2 regions of the Alteromonas sp. DYW1 genome follow, and region 1 is predicted to be linked to the other one. Evidence: predicted binding sites of a transcription regulator. Region 1 holds the regulator's gene; the other holds the start of a gene.
The links. Region 1 encodes ArgR, which controls arginine synthesis, uptake and breakdown. Its sites were predicted from a motif close to ANTGAATANNTATTCANT; they were not measured.
Positions count from the first base shown of each region.

Region 2: a site for ArgR is predicted at 3,315-3,332, ahead of gltB (glutamate synthase large subunit). Genes of this name have one in related genera too.

Region 1 is NZ_CM186038.1:580,636-589,961, forward strand. Features, by position in the region: gene AC121Z_RS02630 (M20/M25/M40 family metallo-hydrolase) at 1-229, shown strand, start outside; gene AC121Z_RS02635 (isopenicillin N synthase family dioxygenase) at 226-1,071, opposite strand; gene AC121Z_RS02640 (NupC/NupG family nucleoside CNT transporter) at 1,168-2,379, opposite strand; gene udk (uridine kinase) at 2,402-3,025, opposite strand; gene AC121Z_RS02650 (TonB-dependent receptor) at 3,444-6,596, shown strand; gene argR (transcriptional regulator ArgR) at 6,868-7,332, opposite strand; gene mdh (malate dehydrogenase) at 7,583-8,521, shown strand; gene AC121Z_RS02665 (hypothetical protein) at 8,585-8,950, opposite strand; gene AC121Z_RS02670 (M12 family metallo-peptidase) at 9,248-9,326, shown strand, end outside.
Region 2 is NZ_CM186038.1:720,990-730,315, reverse strand. Features, by position in the region: gene AC121Z_RS03320 (YbhB/YbcL family Raf kinase inhibitor-like protein) at 1-95, opposite strand, end outside; gene arcB (aerobic respiration two-component sensor histidine kinase ArcB) at 451-2,799, opposite strand; gene gltB (glutamate synthase large subunit) at 3,505-7,971, shown strand; gene AC121Z_RS03305 (FAD-dependent oxidoreductase) at 7,990-9,326, shown strand, end outside.

The sequences.
Region 1 (9,326 bases):
GACTCGACGTTCAGTGGGCACTGATATTAATTTTAAGCGTGCCAGTGACCATGCGGTTTTTGCCGACGCAGGTATCCCTTATTTGTTTTTAGGGGTAGGTGCGCATCCGTGGTATCACACCGCACAGGATACTGTAGAGCGGATCAAGCCAGAGAGTTTAGCTCTAGCAATAGATGTGGCTTGGGCGCTGCTCACAGAAGTGGATCAGCGCCTCGCCAAAGCGGACTAAATTACGCCTAACTCGCGTAACCGTTCTTTTAAATAGCTGTCCGCGGTATGTCGTTCAGATAACACAACATCAGGACGCGGATGTAAAAATAACGGCAATGAAATACGCGAGCGAGTTTGATCAGCTCCTTCAGGATTAATCACGCGATGCGTTGTTGAAGGGAAATAGCCCCCCGAGGCTTCTTGTAACATATCACCGATGTTAACGATCAAGTTCCCGAAGTCGCAAGGCACATCGATCCAACCACCGTCTTTGCCTTTGACCTGCAGGCCGGGTTCATTTGCTGCCGGCAAGATGGTCAGTAAATTGATATCTTCATGAGCTGCGGCACGGATTGCATCGGGTTCTTCCGAGCCATCTAGCGGTGGATAATGCAGTACGCGCAGTAAGGTCTGTTCACTATCCTTGATCATATTCGATAAGGGTTCACGATAGCCTTGACTGACCTCGCTGGGCGACAGTTCCTCTACCCATGACAATAATTCAGCGGCCAGTGCTGTTGCCTGATCATAGTAATCTTGCAGCTGTTGCTTTAGCTCGGCTGGACACTGTCCCCAAGGGTAATAATGGAAATATTCTTTGATATCTTTCTTTTTGAAGCCTTTTGCAACTTCCGACACAGTGCTCGGGAAAAAACCATCCTGAGTTTCTTTATGAAAGGTATATTGATTTTTCTCGTCGCTATTAAAAAAATTCTGCCAGTTGGCGTAGATATCGGCAACCGATTGTTGCTGGATCGGGTGGTTCTTTAACACGCCAAATCCTGTCTCGCGCAATGAACGCACGAATTCTTCTTTTGCATTGGCTGCCTGATAATCGACAGCAACTAATCGCTGAGTCATAGTCATCTCTATTTCACTGGAAAGGCGCGCATTATAGCGCGCTTTCTGCGGAGGTCATTGATTCGGGTCAAAAAAACTTTTGCCAGTGTCTGGCATTTACGCCAGCGATAAGAATACGCCAGCGAGCGCTGCACTCATTAAGTTAGCTAGTGTAGCAGCAAAAACCGCTTTCAACCCCAACTGCGCGATTTCTTTGCGGCGAGTAGGTGCCATTGCGCCAATCCCGCCCATCAAAATAGCAATAGAAGAGAAGTTTGCAAAACCACACAGAGCGAACGTTACAATCGCTTGCGTACCCGCCGACAACTCTTCCTTGTATTTGATGAAATCGAGATACGCAACAAACTCGTTCACGACAATTTTTTGCCCAATGAAGCTGCCGGCTAAGCGCGCCTCTTCCCATGGTACACCGATCGCCCATGCTAACGGTTGCAATATATAGCCAAGGATCATTTGGAAGGTTAGGTCGGGCATGCCAAACCATGCGCCAATGCCACCAATCATTCCATTTAAAAGCGCAATCAAAGCAACAAAAGCCAACAACATAGCGCCTACATTCAAGGCTAATTGCAAGCCTGAGGAGGCACCACTGGCCGCCGCATCAAACACATTGGCATAGTCGGCTTTTTCTTCCTTCACTTCGGCCAGTTCGTTATGCACTTTATCGACTTCGGGTTGCATCAACTTCGCCATCAAGAGTCCGCCCGGCGCGGCCATAAAACTTGCGGCTAATAGGTATTTGATTTCCACGCCCAATCCAGCATAGCCAGCCATCACAGAACCGGCAATTGAGGCTAAACCACCGACCATAATGGCAAACAGTTCTGACTGTGTCATTTTAGGGATAAAGGGGCGCACCACGAGTGGAGCTTCGGTTTGGCCAACAAATATATTTGCTGCCGCAGACATCGATTCTGGTCGTGAGGTTTTCAATAGCTTTTCTAGCGCACCACCAATAATGCGGATCACCCAAGACATAATGCCAATGTGGTATAGGACGGTGATTAACGAGGAAAAGAAAATAATGACGGGTAGTACATTAAACGCAAAAATAAATCCGAGTGATAGGTTACCGACCGGACCAAACAAAAAGTCGATACCCTGTTGTGAGTAACCAATGATGTTTTTAACAAACTCACTCAAACTCAACAGCATTTGAATGCCAGGTTCAAAGTACAGGATAAATGCCCCAATTCCGGCCTGAATGGCGAAAGCACCACCTACGGTGCGCCAACGAATGGCGCGGCGGTTAGAAGAAATGGCGTATGCCAATGCGAGCAGCAATAGAATGCCAAAAATACCAGTCATGTGTAGGGTTACCTTTTTATTTTTATTGTAGTGCTTGCTTGATGTGCGAAGAGATTACATCCAGTGCAATGTAGTTTTTGCCGCCTTGGGTTACCACGACATCAGCGGTAAAACGACTTGGCTCTATAAACTGATGATACATAGGCTTGACCGTTGATTCATATTGGGTCGCGACAGATTCTAGTGTTCGTCCACGTTCACGCACGTCTCGCATCATACGACGCATTAAACAAATGTCCAACGGGGTATCGATAAACACTTTGACGTCATACAACGGTAAAAGCTCAGGCCGAGCCAATAGCATAATGCCCTCAAGAATGATTACCGGCGCTGGTTTTAAGCGCTCCGTATCCGGCAGACGAGTATGCGTTTTATAACAGTAGTGCGGATAATCAATCTCTTCACCATTTCGTAGTGCCTCAAGATGGTCTTTCAACAAGCTATGCTCAAATGCATTGGGATGGTCATAGTTATTTTTTTCGCGCTCTTCCATCGGTAGGTGATCTTGCGCCCTATAATAATGGTCCTCGCGCAAAATCTGCACTGGCCGGCCTTGCTCGGCGAATGCTTTTAGCAGATTTTCAGTAAATAAGGATTTACCGGAACCGGATGCTCCAGATATGGCGATAATAAGCGGCTTTTGCATGATAAAACGGAATTTTGCTGACTTCGTGCAAAGATACGTGTTTAGCTGCTTTTTGGCAATTTTTTAGGGGCATCTGTTACCCATTTTGTTTGCTGTTGCCGGTTTTTAGTCATCGGTTACGTCAGTTTCGTTACAGCTTGGAATGCACAGAATTGATGGTTCTATCATTAAACTGTCATACAGTTAGGGACATAATCTTACAACACGTGGTCTGAAGTTGGTTGATTTATCGCCAAAAATGACTTTTTTGCTGGATTTTTACGCGACTTCGTTCCAAACTAAGCGGCTGATTGTCATAAAGTTGCAACATTTCTTATATAGACTTCCGCAGCTTTTTGAATTGGACTCAACGTGCTGATAACAATAATAAGCCACCGCGTTGAACAAAGTATTACGATACATTAATAGGAAACACACTATGTTACTTAAATCAAAACTCAATCGTGTTGCGATTGCAGTTGCTGTTTCAGTAGGCCTTTCTACTGCAGCGATGGCGCAAGATACGTCATCAACCATTCGTGGTTCTGTAGCAACTCAAGCTGGCGAGATGATTAGCGGTGCTACCGTTACTTTGACAGACACTCGTACTGGCGCTGTTCGTACATTAGAAACTAATGAAAGTGGTAACTTCGTAGCACGTGGTTTACGTGTAGGCGGTCCTTACACGATTACCGTAGTAGACGCGCAAGGTTCGCGTACTATTGAAGATGTTTACCTTAACCTAGGTGAGCCAGCGAACGTTGACATCGCGCTAGAAACATCTTCTAACGTTGAGCGTATTGTAGTTACTGGTGCTGCAGGTGGTGTTGTTACTGAGGCGTTAGGTCCATCATCTAACTTCAATTTTGAAGATCTTCAGTTCCAACCGTCTATCTCTCGTGACATTAAAGACGTTATCCAAAACGACCCACGTATCACTATCGATCCATCAAACTCTGATGCAATCCAGTGTGGTGGCGCAAACAACCGTTTCAACAGCATCACTGTTGACGGTATTGCGCAAAACGATAACTTCGGTTTGAACAACAATGGTTACCCAACTGAGCGTCTACCTTTCCCATTCGACGCAATTGACCAAGTTGACGTTCAGCTTGCTCCTTTCGATGTAACTTACGGTGGTTTCACTGGTTGTAACGTTAACGCCGTTGTTCGCTCTGGTACTAATGAAATCCACGGTAGTGTGTGGATCGATTACACCAACGACTCAATGCAAGGTGATTCAATTGAAGGCAACAAGTTTGACGTGCCTGATTTTGATGAGAAGCGTTACGGTTTCACTATCGGTGCGCCGATCATTAAAGATAAGTTATTTATCTTTGCTGCGTATGAAACTCATGAGCCAACTGAACTTTTTGAAGATGGCCCAGAAGGTGCAGGCTTTGCTGAGCCAATTTCTGGTCTAACCGTTGGTTTACTTGATGAAATCCGTGACATTGCCCTTAATACCTATGGTTACCAAGCGGGTGATATCCTAACTGCAGCTGATGAAGACGAAGAAAAAGTGCTTATCAAGCTAGATTGGGAAATCATGGACGGTCAACGTGCGTCATTGACGTACCAAAACACTGACGGTAACACTATCAGTGCAACAGGCGCTGGCTCACGTAGCTACGCATTCAATGACCGCTACTACCAACGTGCAAATGAGTTGACTTCATACTCATTGCAGTTGTTCTCTGACTGGACAGATGACTTCTCTACTGAAATCCGTTTCGGTATGCAAGAAGTGCGTAATGGCCAAACGCCATTCACTTCTGACTCTGACTTCGGTGACGTGGTTATTCGCGACGTAGTCGGTAGCGTAGACGTTTTCTTGGGTGCTGACCAATTCCGTCAAGCGAACAAATTGGACTATGATACAGATACGTTCCGTATCGCAGGTACTTATTTCGCAGGTGATCACGAAATCACTGGTGGTGTCGAGTACGGTGCAGTTGACGTGTTCAACCTATTCGTTCCAGGCAGCCAAGGTATCTTTGAATTTGATTCATTGGATGACTTCCGCAACGGTATCGCGTCACAAATCGACTACAACATCCCAGCTTCTCTTGATGCGAACGATGGTGCAGCGGCATTTACCTTCGAAAACACGACTGTTTTCTTACAAGACCGTTGGGAAGCAACTGTTGACCTAACAGTGACTTTCGGTCTGCGTTACGACAAATGGACATCTGACGATACTCCAACTGCTAACCCAAGCTTCCAGCAGCGTTATGGCTTCACCAACGCAGTTGCACCAGACATGGATTTGTTACAACCACGTCTAGGCTTCAACTACGTAGTTGATGACAGTACGTTCGTATACGGTGGTGCTGGTTTGTTCGCTGGTGGTAACCCGAATGTTTGGTTGTCTAACAACTATTCAAACAACGGTGTAACTATTCTTGCTTCGCGTATCACGTCAGGTGATGCATTATTAGCAGCGAATACTCCTGGATTCTTGTTCAACGTACCACAAGCTTCCATCGACGGTTTGACCGGTGGTGACGGTGCGGTTAATGCGCTAGACGCAGACTTCAACGTACCAGGCGTATGGAAGTTTAACCTAGGTACACAGCACGAGTTTGAAGATGGTACCGTTGCTGGTATCGACGCGATTTACTCACGTCAGCAAGACTCTGCTAAGACAATTGCACTGAACTCAGTCCGTATCGGTCGTGCAGCTGATGGTCGTCCTATCTACAAGAACGCTGATTTGTTAGATGCAGATTGCGTTGCGAATGTAGCGAGTAGCGATTGTTCTGGCCGTAACACAACTGATTACTTCTTGACTAACTCTGATGACGATGGCGATTCATTGGTAGTTTCAGTGTTTGCTAACAAGACGTATGACAGTGGTTTACGTGTTGGCGCAGCATATGCGTACATGGATGCTGAAGAAGGCAGCCCAATGAACAGCTCAACGGCAAGTTCTAACTACGGTAACTTGTCTACCGCTGATTACAACAATCCAGAAGTTGCAACCAGTAACTACGAAGTTAAGCACCGCTTTACTTTCAATCTTGGCTACAAGATGGAAATTTTCGACGGTTATGACACGCGCTTTAACCTATTTGCACAACGTGTGAAAGGTAAGCCGTATAGCTTCAACTTTGACTGGGATCCGGGCTTTGGTGACGAGCGTCCATTCGAAGATCGTTCATTGTTGTACGTACCATTGGTTGACGATCCAATCGTTCAATACGGCGACAACTTTGATCTAGACGCGTTCAACGCCTTTATCCGTACGCGTGGTTTAGAAGGTGCGCGCGGTTCAATCCTTGACCGCAATACTCAGAACAGTAACTGGTGGACACGCGTTGACCTACGTGTTTCTCAGGAGCTACCTGGCTTTATGGACGGACACCGTGGTGAAGTTTACTTCGCAATCCGTAACCTAGGTAACCTAATCAACGACGATTGGGGTGTATACCGTCAGGTTAACTTCGAGTACAACAACCCAGTGGTTGATGCTCGTCTACTTGACGATGGTACCTACCTATACACCAACTTTGATGGTGATGCAGGTCAAACAGTTAACGCAGATGCATCGACCTGGTCAATGCGTGTAGGTGTTAAATACCGCTTCTAATCCAATCGGATTAATCTAGAAAAACCGGCCTTTTGGCCGGTTTTTTGTTTTTGTGATTTACTTGGAGGGAGTACTACGACTTTGTTTTGTGCGCTCACTGTCGAGTCGTAAGCCAGCTAATGCATTTAACATGACAGTTAGAAAAACTTTTATAGTTGCGAGGGTTGTCAGTATTAATAGCTTATTGGATATACAACCCGTACACATTGAGTATGACTAGCCGTTTCCCAATAGATTGTTAGGCGAGGCAAGGATACTCGCTCATTTTTAGTTATACGTTATCGAACAGCTTCTCTACCCGCTGCCGTAACTCTTCAATTTGAGTTACGTCGGCAGGCGCGATGAATATTGTATCGTCACCGGCGATGGTGCCGAGCACACCGTCTTTTTTCGATAACGAGTCTAAAAGGCGAGCGATAAGCTGAGCAGCTCCTGGGCTGGTACGAATGATTACCATGACATTATTGTGCACGATATCCAATACTAACTGCTTGAGTGGGCTTTTCGCCGTCGGCATACCTAATTCAGGTGGCAAGCAGTAAACCATATCACCGCGGGCGTTGCGCGTGCGCACCGCGCCAAACTTGCTCAGCATGCGCGAAATCTTAGATTGACTAATACTATCAAAACCCGCTTGTTTAAGGGCGTCTACGATCTCTCCTTGCGAGCCATAGCTTTCGGCTTTCAATAAGTCTTTGAATGCTTTTATCAATAATTCTTGCTTCGGAGTTGCCATAGGTATTGCAGTTGCTTGGAGGAAAACCCACATTTTGCCGCAATCAACGCGGTGTGGCAATTTTCATCGTAAATTCAGGCTATAATTGCCTAAAATACTCAGTATACGACCATTGGGTCATTGAGTTTTGGGCCCTTTTGATTTAGTGTGTCGGGCGTTTAATTTCTTGCGCGTTGCTTGAGCTCACACTTCTATGTGCGTGTGCATAGACGCTTTAATTTTGTAAAGAATATTCTTGTAGGAGAGACTCATGAAAGTAGCAGTCCTAGGTGCGGCTGGTGGTATTGGTCAGGCATTATCACTTTTATTAAAAACTCAATTACCAGCCGGCTCAGAGTTATCACTCTACGACGTAGCCCCGGTTGTTCCAGGCGTTGCGGTTGACTTAAGCCACATTCCTACCGATGTAAAAGTAACCGGCCACGGTAAAGATAATTTGGCTGACGCCTTGCAGGGCTGTGATATTGTTTTGATCCCTGCTGGTGTGCCGCGTAAGCCAGGTATGGATCGCTCTGACTTATTTAATATTAATGCTGGGATCGTTCGCAACTTAGTAGATGCTATCGCAGATACTTGTCCTAAAGCATGCATCGGGATCATCACTAACCCAGTGAATACTACAGTGGCAATCGCTGCTGAGGCACTCAAGGCCAAAGGTGTATACGACAAAAATAAATTGTTTGGTGTGACTACATTAGATGTTATCCGTGCTGAGACTTTCGTTGCTGAAAAGAAAGGTCTGGATGTTTCTGGTGTGCATGTACCAGTGATTGGTGGTCACTCAGGTACGACGATTTTGCCATTATTGTCACAAGTTGAAGGCGTAAGCTTTAGTGATGATGAGGTCGCAGCATTAACGACACGTATCCAAAATGCCGGCACTGAAGTGGTTGAGGCCAAAGCAGGCGGTGGTTCAGCAACATTATCTATGGGTCAAGCCGCAGCGCGTTTCTGTTTATCATTAGTTGCCGCTATGAAAGGCGATAATGTCGTCGAATATACTTATGTTCAGGTTGATTCTGATGATGCAGCATTTTTTGCTCACCCTGTGCGTTTGGGGGCAAATGGCGTAGAAGAGATTTTACCCTACGGTGAACTGAGCGCATTTGAGCAGAAAGCCAAGGAAGACATGCTAGACGGTCTCCGTGGTGATATTCAATTGGGTGTAGACTTCGTTACTAACGCTTGATTGATACTTATTCGAGATATCAAAAGCCAGTCTTAGGACTGGCTTTTTTAGTTCCTGCCAAATTCAGTGAAGCTGTTCTGCCAGCCATTTTTCAGCTTCTGTTACATCGGTAAAGCTCATCGAGACTTCACCACAAGAGGAATATAGGTTGTCAAAATAACGGGTGTAAAAATCAAAAGAGTCACGGTTTGTTATGACCACTGCAGTAGCGACACGGCCATAGTTCTTTTCATTTTTTACGTGTTCTTTTAAGTAGCTTTCCGCTGAGGGGATATACATTGCGTCACCATGCATAATGGTTAACACCCCCCATTTTGCACCCATGCAGGAAGGAAAGTTTTTAGGTAATTCTTGGTTTGCTTGTTGCAGCAATTCTAGATTCCAAGGGCCTGTGCCCTCTAGCCAGAGAACGCGGTCTTTAATTTGCACAGTTAAATTACCATGCGGTTTGAATACACCTGACACCGCTGACCTCTCATTTTGACTGATTAGCACCGGATTTTGCTAAGTGCCTATCAGTGTATAGGTTAACTTTAGCAATCGCCAGTTTACGTTAGCTGCCTGTTGCTTAGTCGCCGGTTAGGAAACGTAAAGTTATAAAAAAATATCCTTAGGCAAAATTCCACTTACCCAACTTGCAGCACCATAACTCTATACTGCAACTACGAATAGACCTGCGGTTATACCAGTGTCTTGTTGTTTCGAATTTACTAAGAGGGCACATCCATGATGCCGAAAACGATCACTTCAACCTGCAAAAATGCTGCTATCCTAGCCACCTTGCTCTCTGGCTTACCCGCAGCAG
Region 2 (9,326 bases), 140 kb from region 1:
GCTTCGTGCTTTTTACTCATAAATTCGCCATGCGCGATATCATTGCTACGAATGGTCATCGCGCCAGGCATGATGGATTTCAGTAATGTTGTCATAATAGAGCCCTCTTATTTTTACTGCTGATACGTTCAGATACGGTAAAAGCGACCATTATTAATTGCCTTTTAACGCAGGCAAAAAACATCAGGAATTCAAATAAACAAAAAAATACCACAAAGTAATAAAATACCGACGTAAGGCAAAGGCGATTGATACCAACGCAAAGGTTTTCGCGAGTGCTCAATAGCCAGCTCAGGGTCTCCACTTTGCGCAGGGAAAAATGGCAACAGAACTAATACCATTAGAAAAATGCACCACACATATGCTGAACCACCAGAAAACAAGGCGCCGAGACATGATCCGATAAACCCGGCGACGAGTACTATTACCCATCAATGAATGCCTTTTATATTAATCTTCTATCGTTTGTTCGTTTAGCCAGTCGTTAAGCATAACCATATCCTTGTGCACGGCTTCTTGGAGCTCTTCCACCCAATCCTGAACATTTTGCCACCATGCAGGGTGATCACCCTGTTGGATTTGATTGGCAATACGCTGCACCCGCGCAAGTCCAACGGAACCAGCAGCCCCTTTAATTTTGTGTGCTTGAGCACAGACTTCGGACTTCTCGTCTGCACTCAGGCTCAACTGTAATATTTCCATGTACTCTGGCATCTTTTCTTGGAACACTTTTACGCTGGTACGCACCATGTCCTCACCTATGGTATCCACTAACATCTGGAGTAAATCCAGATCGAGCACATTGCCTAAATCCTTATTGGGTTTTGCTGTGGTATTGACTCGGTTCGCTGCGCCAGGAGAATAGTCAAACAAGGCGTTAAAGACTTCAATAACACGGCTCTTCTTCAATGGCTTTGCGATAATGTCATCCATGCCATTTTCTAAATACTCTTCTCGCTTTTTAATTACATTCGCGGTCAACGCAACGATGGGTGTTTGCATTACTAAGTCTTCTTCGTGCAGTGTTTTAGCGACTTCAAACCCATTCATGTCAGGCAATTGAATATCCAGCAAAATCAAGTCATAGGTATTTTCACGTGCCTTATCAATAGCTTCTTGGCCGGTCATTGCCACATCGACTTTTTGGCCTAATTTTTCCAGCAGTGCTTTGGCAACCATCACATTCAGCTCAATGTCTTCCACCAATAAAATGTGCAGATTATCAACTTTGAGCGATTCTAATTGCACAGGTTTAGTCGAAATAGCCACCGGTAATTCAACTTCAAAACAAGAACCTTGTCCCACTTCAGAATGCACGGTAATTTTACCATTCATCAAATCGACCATCTGTTTACAAATTGCCAAGCCTATACCCGTGCCGGTTGCAGTCTGGTGATCGGGATGGTCAACTTGATAATACATGGCGAAGATCTTATCGAGTTCCTCTTGTGGGATCCCTACCCCTGTATCCTCAATGACAAATTTAACCAAGGACACGCCCTGTTCGGGTAAGGTAGCCGACACCGTAAGTGCGACACGCCCACGTGGAGTGAATTTGACTGCATTAAACATAATGTTCCATAACACTTGGCGCAGTCGTGTACCGTCAACCTCAATGAGCGTAGGTAATGGTTCTTTGATTTCCCACACAAAATCGAGCCCCTTGTCCGCGGCCAATAGACGAATGATACTGCCAAGCTCATCGGTAAATTCGTGCAACGAAACCGTCTTTAGCGATAGTTCCAATTTATCACGATCAAGCCGGTCCAAATCGATAATATCGTTAAAAATATTTCCCAGCGTTATAGCACTGGCGTAGATTGTACTGACCCAGTTAAATTGCTCTTTACTTAGCTCTGTATCACGCAACATGCGACTTAAACCAACAATCCCGTTCAGTGGAGTACGTAGCTCATGACTGATCGTCGCGATAAAGCGGGTTTTATCTTTACTCGCTTTCGCGGCTTTACTCTCAGCTTGTTTGCGCTCCGTCATATCGCGGCCGAATGCTAACAGCCCCAAACGATTTCCTTCGTTGTCGAAAAATGGGACTTTACGCATTTCAAAATAACGATGACGACCATCGGCAAATCGCAACCAGAGTTCTTCTGTAATACTGGCGTTACTTTCTAATACCTCATGATCACTGGCAACTACCTGTTTCGCCAGATCCTCTTCATAGACATCATGCGGGGTTAAACCCAGCAATTCTTCTTGTGTCTTGCCGGTTAGCTGCTCTGCAACGCGGTTACACCCGGCAAATCGCCCCTCTTCATTGCGGTAGTAGATTAAATCAGGAGAAGCATCGATGATTGAGCGCAATAACGTCGATAAACGACGGGCTTGCAACTCTTGTTCAGACTTATCTTTAATTTCCTTTTCAAGCTCAACAAATACTGTTTCACGCTCAAGTTGAGCGGCTTTACGTTGCTCTATTTCATGATTTAGCTGACGAATATTGTTTTGTAATTCGCGATTAAGAAATACATCTTCTTCCCGCAATTTCTCCATCTGTTGAACCAAATCTTGTAAATCGGTTCTGGAGTGTTCCAAATGTTTCACTAGTTCACTGAAAAAATACAACACCCACGGCGCACTCAACATAGTCAGCACGATGGCACTGATGAAATCATCCGGTTCAATTGAGCTATTTAAACTGACACGAATAATGTATGAACCACCAATGGTAAAGACGAGACTGGCAAGGACAAACAGTATACTTAGCTTTATGGTACCGATACGTTCTACAAATTGTGCAAAACGAATCGCCCAGGAATCTTTTGAAGGTTGTTGTTGCATGTAAATGGTCGTATTGATTCAGCAATACATGCATGTTACCAGTATTAAGCCAAAGTGTTAGCCTCTGCTCGCCCCCTATTTTAGGTATTTTTGGCTCCCTCAACCACTTACCGTGTATTCAGTCGTCCATCCGAATATGTCGGCAGGCATGAAGGGGATAGGCGATTACGACGTAACCCCCTAACCACATAGTTATAATTGCTACAGTTCGAAGCGAGCGCTAGATGCATAGAAATGCAACAAAATCTCTACATTTTGAATATTTATGCTTACCATTACCTTCCAAGAGCACGCCGTTCAGGTTTGTAAACTGGATGTTAATACGCCGTAATTAGTACGAAATTAGAACCATAAAGGCGTAAATTAGTTGCATATGCAACTGTTATATAAATAAGTTAACTTGTTGTTTATATTAAAATTATATCCATTCGTCGCAAACTACAAGAAAGAACAAGGAATCTCCAATTGATTTTCCCGCTGGACACGGGTATTTTGTTCCATCCGCAATAAATAAAAATGAATAAAAATGCGGTTCAATAGGGCCTGTATCCTCACAAGTACAACGACAGTTATGCATTACACACACGCAGTTCAGACATAGCCGAAGGGTGGTCTATGTTAGGTCAGCGTGCATATTAACGTCTGCTAGATCTGCCCTCTTAACGTTGCAGTTAGCACGCTAAGAAAAGCAATAGGAGTTTTGGAATGAGTTTATATAATCCTGCTGACTCACGGGATAACTGTGGATTTGGCCTGATCGCCCATGTACAGGGCGAGGCTAGTCACCGTTTGATATCCACAGCTATTGAAGGGCTGGACCGCATGCAACATCGTGGTGGGATTGCTGCCGATGGTAAAACCGGAGATGGTTGCGGACTCTTATTACAAAAGCCCGACTCATTCTTTCAGGCCGTAGCCGATGACAATGGCTGGCGTTTAAGCAAGAAATACGGTGTCGGAACTATCTTTTTTAGCCAAAACGATGAGCGTCGCGAACGAGCTCGCGCGGTTATAGAACAAGAATTAACCAAAGAAACACTGGCTGTCGCTGGCTGGCGCCAGGTTCCCGTTGACCACAGCGTGTTGGGTGAGCTAGCAAAAACCGGTGTACCGCAAATTGAACAAGTGTTTGTTAACGCTCCCCCAGGCTGGCGTAAGAGAGATTTAGAACGGCGCTTGTTCATGATCCGGCGACGAGTAGAGAAGCAGTTGACGGATGATCCTGATTTTTATGTTGCCTGTTTATCTGCCTTAGTAACCATTTATAAAGGGCTTGTGATGCCCTGCGATTTGCCTAAATTCTATTTAGATCTGGCAGATCCTCGCATGGCAAGTGCGATCTGTGTATTCCACCAGCGCTTTTCAACAAATACCTTGCCCAAATGGCCATTGGCGCAACCCTTTAGATTTCTTGCCCATAATGGAGAAATTAATACCATAAAAGGCAACCGTGATTGGGCCATGGCACGGACCGCAAAGTTTGCCACGCCACTGATCCCAGATTTAAAAGATGCAGCCCCATTTGTGAATACCGAAGGTTCCGATTCGAGTTCGTTGGATAATATGTTGGAGCTGTTTCTCGCGGGCGGTATGGATCTATTCCGAGCGATGCGACTCCTGGTGCCTCCGGCCTACCAAAACAACAAAACCATGGATCCAGAATTACGTGCTTTTTATGAATTTAATTCTATGCACATGGAACCCTGGGATGGGCCTGCAGGTATTGTTCTGACCAATGGGCGTCACGTAGCCTGTAATTTGGATCGCAATGGTTTGCGTCCTGCACGTTATGTGATCACCGATGACGGGTTTATCACGCTCGCTTCAGAGGTCGGGATTTGGGACTATGCACCGGAATCAGTGCTCGAAAAAGGTCGAGTTGGTCCGGGTGAGATGCTGGCGGTAGATACTTATACCGGAAAAATCATGCGTTCTGCTGAAATTGATGATGATCTAAAGAGTCGTCATCCCTATCAAGAATGGTTAACTAAGCATATTCGCCGACTCACGCCGATTGAGCAGATGGACTCGGGGTTGATTGGTAAGCGTGTATTTGATGATGATGTCATTGCGACCTATCACAAGCTGTTTAATTACAGTTATGAAGAAATCCAGCAAATTATCAAAGTTTTAGCTAAAGATGGGCAAGAAGCGGTGGGGTCCATGGGGGATGACACCCCAATGGCGGTCATGTCATCGCGCCAACGCACTCTCTATGACTATTTTCGTCAGCAATTTGCCCAGGTGACCAATCCTCCGATTGATTCATTGCGCGAAAACCACGTTATGTCACTGGCCACCTGCATAGGACGCGAACAAAACGTATTCAGTGAAACCAGTGGTTATGCTGACCGAGTGCTATTTGAATCGCCAGTATTAATGTACACCGATTTAAAGCAGCTGAGAGAATTCAATCCGGATAACTATTATTCCGAAGTTGTCGACCTTAACTATGCCCCGGACGAAGGCCTCAAGAAAGCAATTGAACGTATTTGTGGCGAAGTTGAATACCTGGTGAAACAGAAGCACGCCGCTTTCGTGATTTTGTCAGACCGGCATATTAAGCCAAACCGCATTCCAATCCCGGCAGCCATGGCAGTAGGTGCAGTACATCAACGGTTGGTTGCGAAGCAGTTACGTTGCGACGCTAATATAGTGGTTGAGACCGGCAGCGTGCGCGACCCGCATCACTTTGCCGTATTAATTGGGTTAGGGGCGACAGCGATCTATCCATTCTTAGCCTATGAAACGATTGAACAAATGGCAGAGCATAAAGAATTCGATATTCCTGTGCTCGATGCGGTGTTGAACTATCGTAAGGGGATCAACAAAGGTCTCTACAAGATAATGTCAAAAATGGGGATCAGCACCATTGCCAGTTATCGCAGCGCCAAGTTATTCGAAGCTGTGGGTATTAATCGCAGTGTAATGGACTTATGTTTTAAAGGGGTTACCAGTCGCATCCAAGGGGCCAGCTTCGATGATTTCGAGCAAGACACCTTAAATCTCGCACGCGTTGCTTGGCTGAAGCGTAAAAAGCTAGCACATGGTGGGCTGCTGAAATATGTTCATGATGGTGAATATCATGCATACAATCCAGATGTTGTGCAGAGTTTACAAAAAGCCGTCAAAACAGGTTCATACGACGACTATAAAGTTTACGCCGACCTAGTAAATCACCGTGCCCCTGCCCATTTGCGCGACTTATTAGGTTTAACCAGTTCACTTGAGCCAATTGACATCGCTGAAGTAGAATCTGCCGAACATTTGTTCCCGCGTTTTGACAGTGCCGCCATGTCAATTGGTGCACTGAGCCCCGAGGCACATGAGGCGCTCGCGATAGCCATGAACCGACTAGGCGGCAATTCAAATTCAGGCGAAGGTGGTGAAGATCCCGCACGTTTCAACACTGAACGCAATTCTAAAATCAAACAAGTGGCTTCTGGTCGTTTTGGCGTAACCCCCCACTATTTGGTCAACGCTAATGTTATTCAGATCAAAGTAGCCCAAGGAGCTAAACCGGGCGAAGGCGGGCAGTTACCTGGTGATAAGGTCAATAAATACATCGCTGAGTTACGTTACTCGGTGCCCGGTGTAACCTTAATCTCACCACCACCGCATCACGATATCTATTCGATCGAAGATTTAGCCCAACTGATCTTTGATTTAAAACAAGTTAATCCAGCCGCGCTTATTTCGGTGAAACTGGTCTCGGAACCGGGCGTGGGCACCATTGCGACTGGGGTTGCCAAAGCGTATGCCGATTTGATCACGATTTCAGGTTATGACGGCGGTACCGGCGCAAGTCCGTTAACATCAGTAAAATATGCTGGCAGTCCATTTGAGCTGGGTTTGTCTGAAACGCAACAAGCCCTTGTGGAAAATGGCTTGCGGCACAAAGTGCGTGTGCAGACTGACGGTGGATTAAAAACCGGCCTTGACGTGGTTAAAGGTGCCATCTTAGGTGCTGAAAGCTTCGGTTTTGGTACCGGACCAATGGTTGCACTAGGCTGTAAATACTTACGTATCTGCCACCTAAATAACTGTGCAACTGGCGTTGCAACGCAAGATGAAAAACTGCGTGACAACTATTTTATCGGCCTGCCAGAGATGGTTATGAACTACTTTAAGTTCGTTGCTCAGGAAGTTCGCGAAATCCTTGCTTCACTTGGCGTGCGCCGCCTTGACGATGTGATCGGTAGAACCGAGTTTCTAAAAGTCTTAGATGGCCAAACTGCCAAGCAAACTAAGTTAGATCTGCAGCCATTATTGGACAAGCCAGCAGCCGGCGAACATACGCGCCTATTCTGCTCAGAAACCACCAATGCGCCGCTCGATAAAGGTCTTCTTAATCAGCAAATCATGCGCGACTGTGAAACAGCCATTGCGACTGGCAATGGCGTAAATCTAGAGTATGCCGTTCGCAATACCGATCGCAGTGTTGGCGCGACCTTGTCTGGCGCTATTGCTAAAGTACATGGTAACGAGGGGCTTGATGACAGTCCGATTAAGATCACCCTACGTGGTACTTCAGGCCAGAGTTTCGGGGTGTGGAATGCTGGCGGCGTACATCTGCATTTGATTGGCGACGCCAACGATTACGTGGGCAAAGGTATGGCCGGTGGTAAGATTGTTATTCATCCACCGCGTGGAATTCAGTTCAACCCGCATCACAGTGCCATCATGGGCAATACCTGTTTGTACGGTGCTACTGGCGGTAAGTTATTTGCAGCCGGACGTGCGGGTGAGCGATTTGCGGTACGTAATTCCGGTGCCATCGCAGTCGTGGAAGGGATAGGTGATAACGGCTGTGAGTATATGACGGGCGGGATCGTTGCTGTTCTTGGTAGTATTGGAGTTAACTTCGGTGCCGGTATGACCGGTGGCTTTGCTTATTTGTATGATGCTAATGATGATATTGCTGCACGCGTTAATCCAGAATTGGTAGAGATATTGCCAGTCGAACAAAAAGGTATATTAACTGAGCACTTACGTGGCTTGATTGATCAGCACTACGAGGAGACAGGCAGTGATCATGCGCTGCATTTACTGACCCATTTCAGCGATGAGGTCGCAAAGTTCCGACTCATCAAACCGAAAACCAGTGATGTGAAGAATCTACTAGGGCACATTAGCCGCTCTACGTCAGAACTTCAGTTGCAAGCGCAGTAGTGTGAGGAAGTATTAGTAATGGCCAAGAACGTTTATCAATTTGTAGATGTTGAAAGAATTGATCCGCCGAAAAAGCCCATCTTAGTGCGCAAAGAAGATTTCGGTGAGATCTATCAACCGTTGACGCAGTCGCAAACTGAAGGTCAGGCTGATCGCTGTTTAGATTGTGGTAATCCTTATTGTGAGTGGAAGTGTCCAGTTCATAATTATATTCCGCAATGGCTTAGTTTAGCGAATGAAGGGCGTATTCTAGAGGCTGCTGAGCTCTCGCATAAAACCAATAGTCTTCCTGAGGTATGTGGCCGAGTGTGCCCACAAGATCGCTTGTGTGAAGGAGCATGTACGCTCAATGATGATTTTGGCGCCGTCACTATCGGCAGTATCGAGAAGTACATCACCGATACTGCTTTTAAGATGGGCTGGCGACCGGATATGTCTGGTGTTACCTGGACTGACAAAAAGGTCGCAGTCGTTGGCGCAGGTCCTGCAGGGCTCGCATGTGCAGATATTCTAGTTAGAAATGGGGTCAAACCGGTGGTGTTTGACAAATACCAAGAGATTGGCGGTTTACTTACATTCGGCATTCCATCTTTTAAACTCGAGAAAGACGTAGTAAAGCTTCGTCGCGAGATCTTTACTGAGATGGGCGTTGAATTTGTGCTTAATACTGAGATTGGTAAAGACATTCCATTTCAACAATTATTAGATGAATATGATGCTGTTTTCCTTGGCATGGGGACCTATAAAGCAATGGAAGGTGGCTTTACTAATGAAGAAGCCCCGGGGGTATACAAAGCACTACCTTTTCTCATTGCGAATATCAATCGCTTGATGGGGTTTGAAAAGTCGCCAGACGAGTTTATTAACATGCAAGGCAAGCGTGTGGTCGTTCTCGGTGGTGGTGATACCACCATGGACTGTGTGCGAACCTCTATCCGTCAGGGTGCGGCCAGTGTTACCTGTGCTTATCGCCGTGATGAAGAAAGCATGCCGGGTTCACGCCGAGAGGTTGTCAACGCAAAAGAGGAAGGCGTTGAATTTCAATTTAATCTGCAGCCGCTGGATATTGCTGTAGATGAAAATGGCAACACGGTTGGCGTTAAGCTGGTCCGCACAGAAATGGGCCCACCTGACGCGCAAGGGCGACGCAGACCGGTTGAAGTCGCTGGGTCAGAACATATCCTCGAGGCCGATGCAGTTATCATTGCGTTTGGTTTTCAACCGAGTCCTGCAAGCTGGTTTGCTGATTTCGGCATTATTCTTGATGAGAAAGGCCGGGTACGCGCGCCTGCGCAGGGTACATTTGCGTTCCAAACCTCTAATCCTAAGGTATTCTCGGGGGGCGATATGGTACG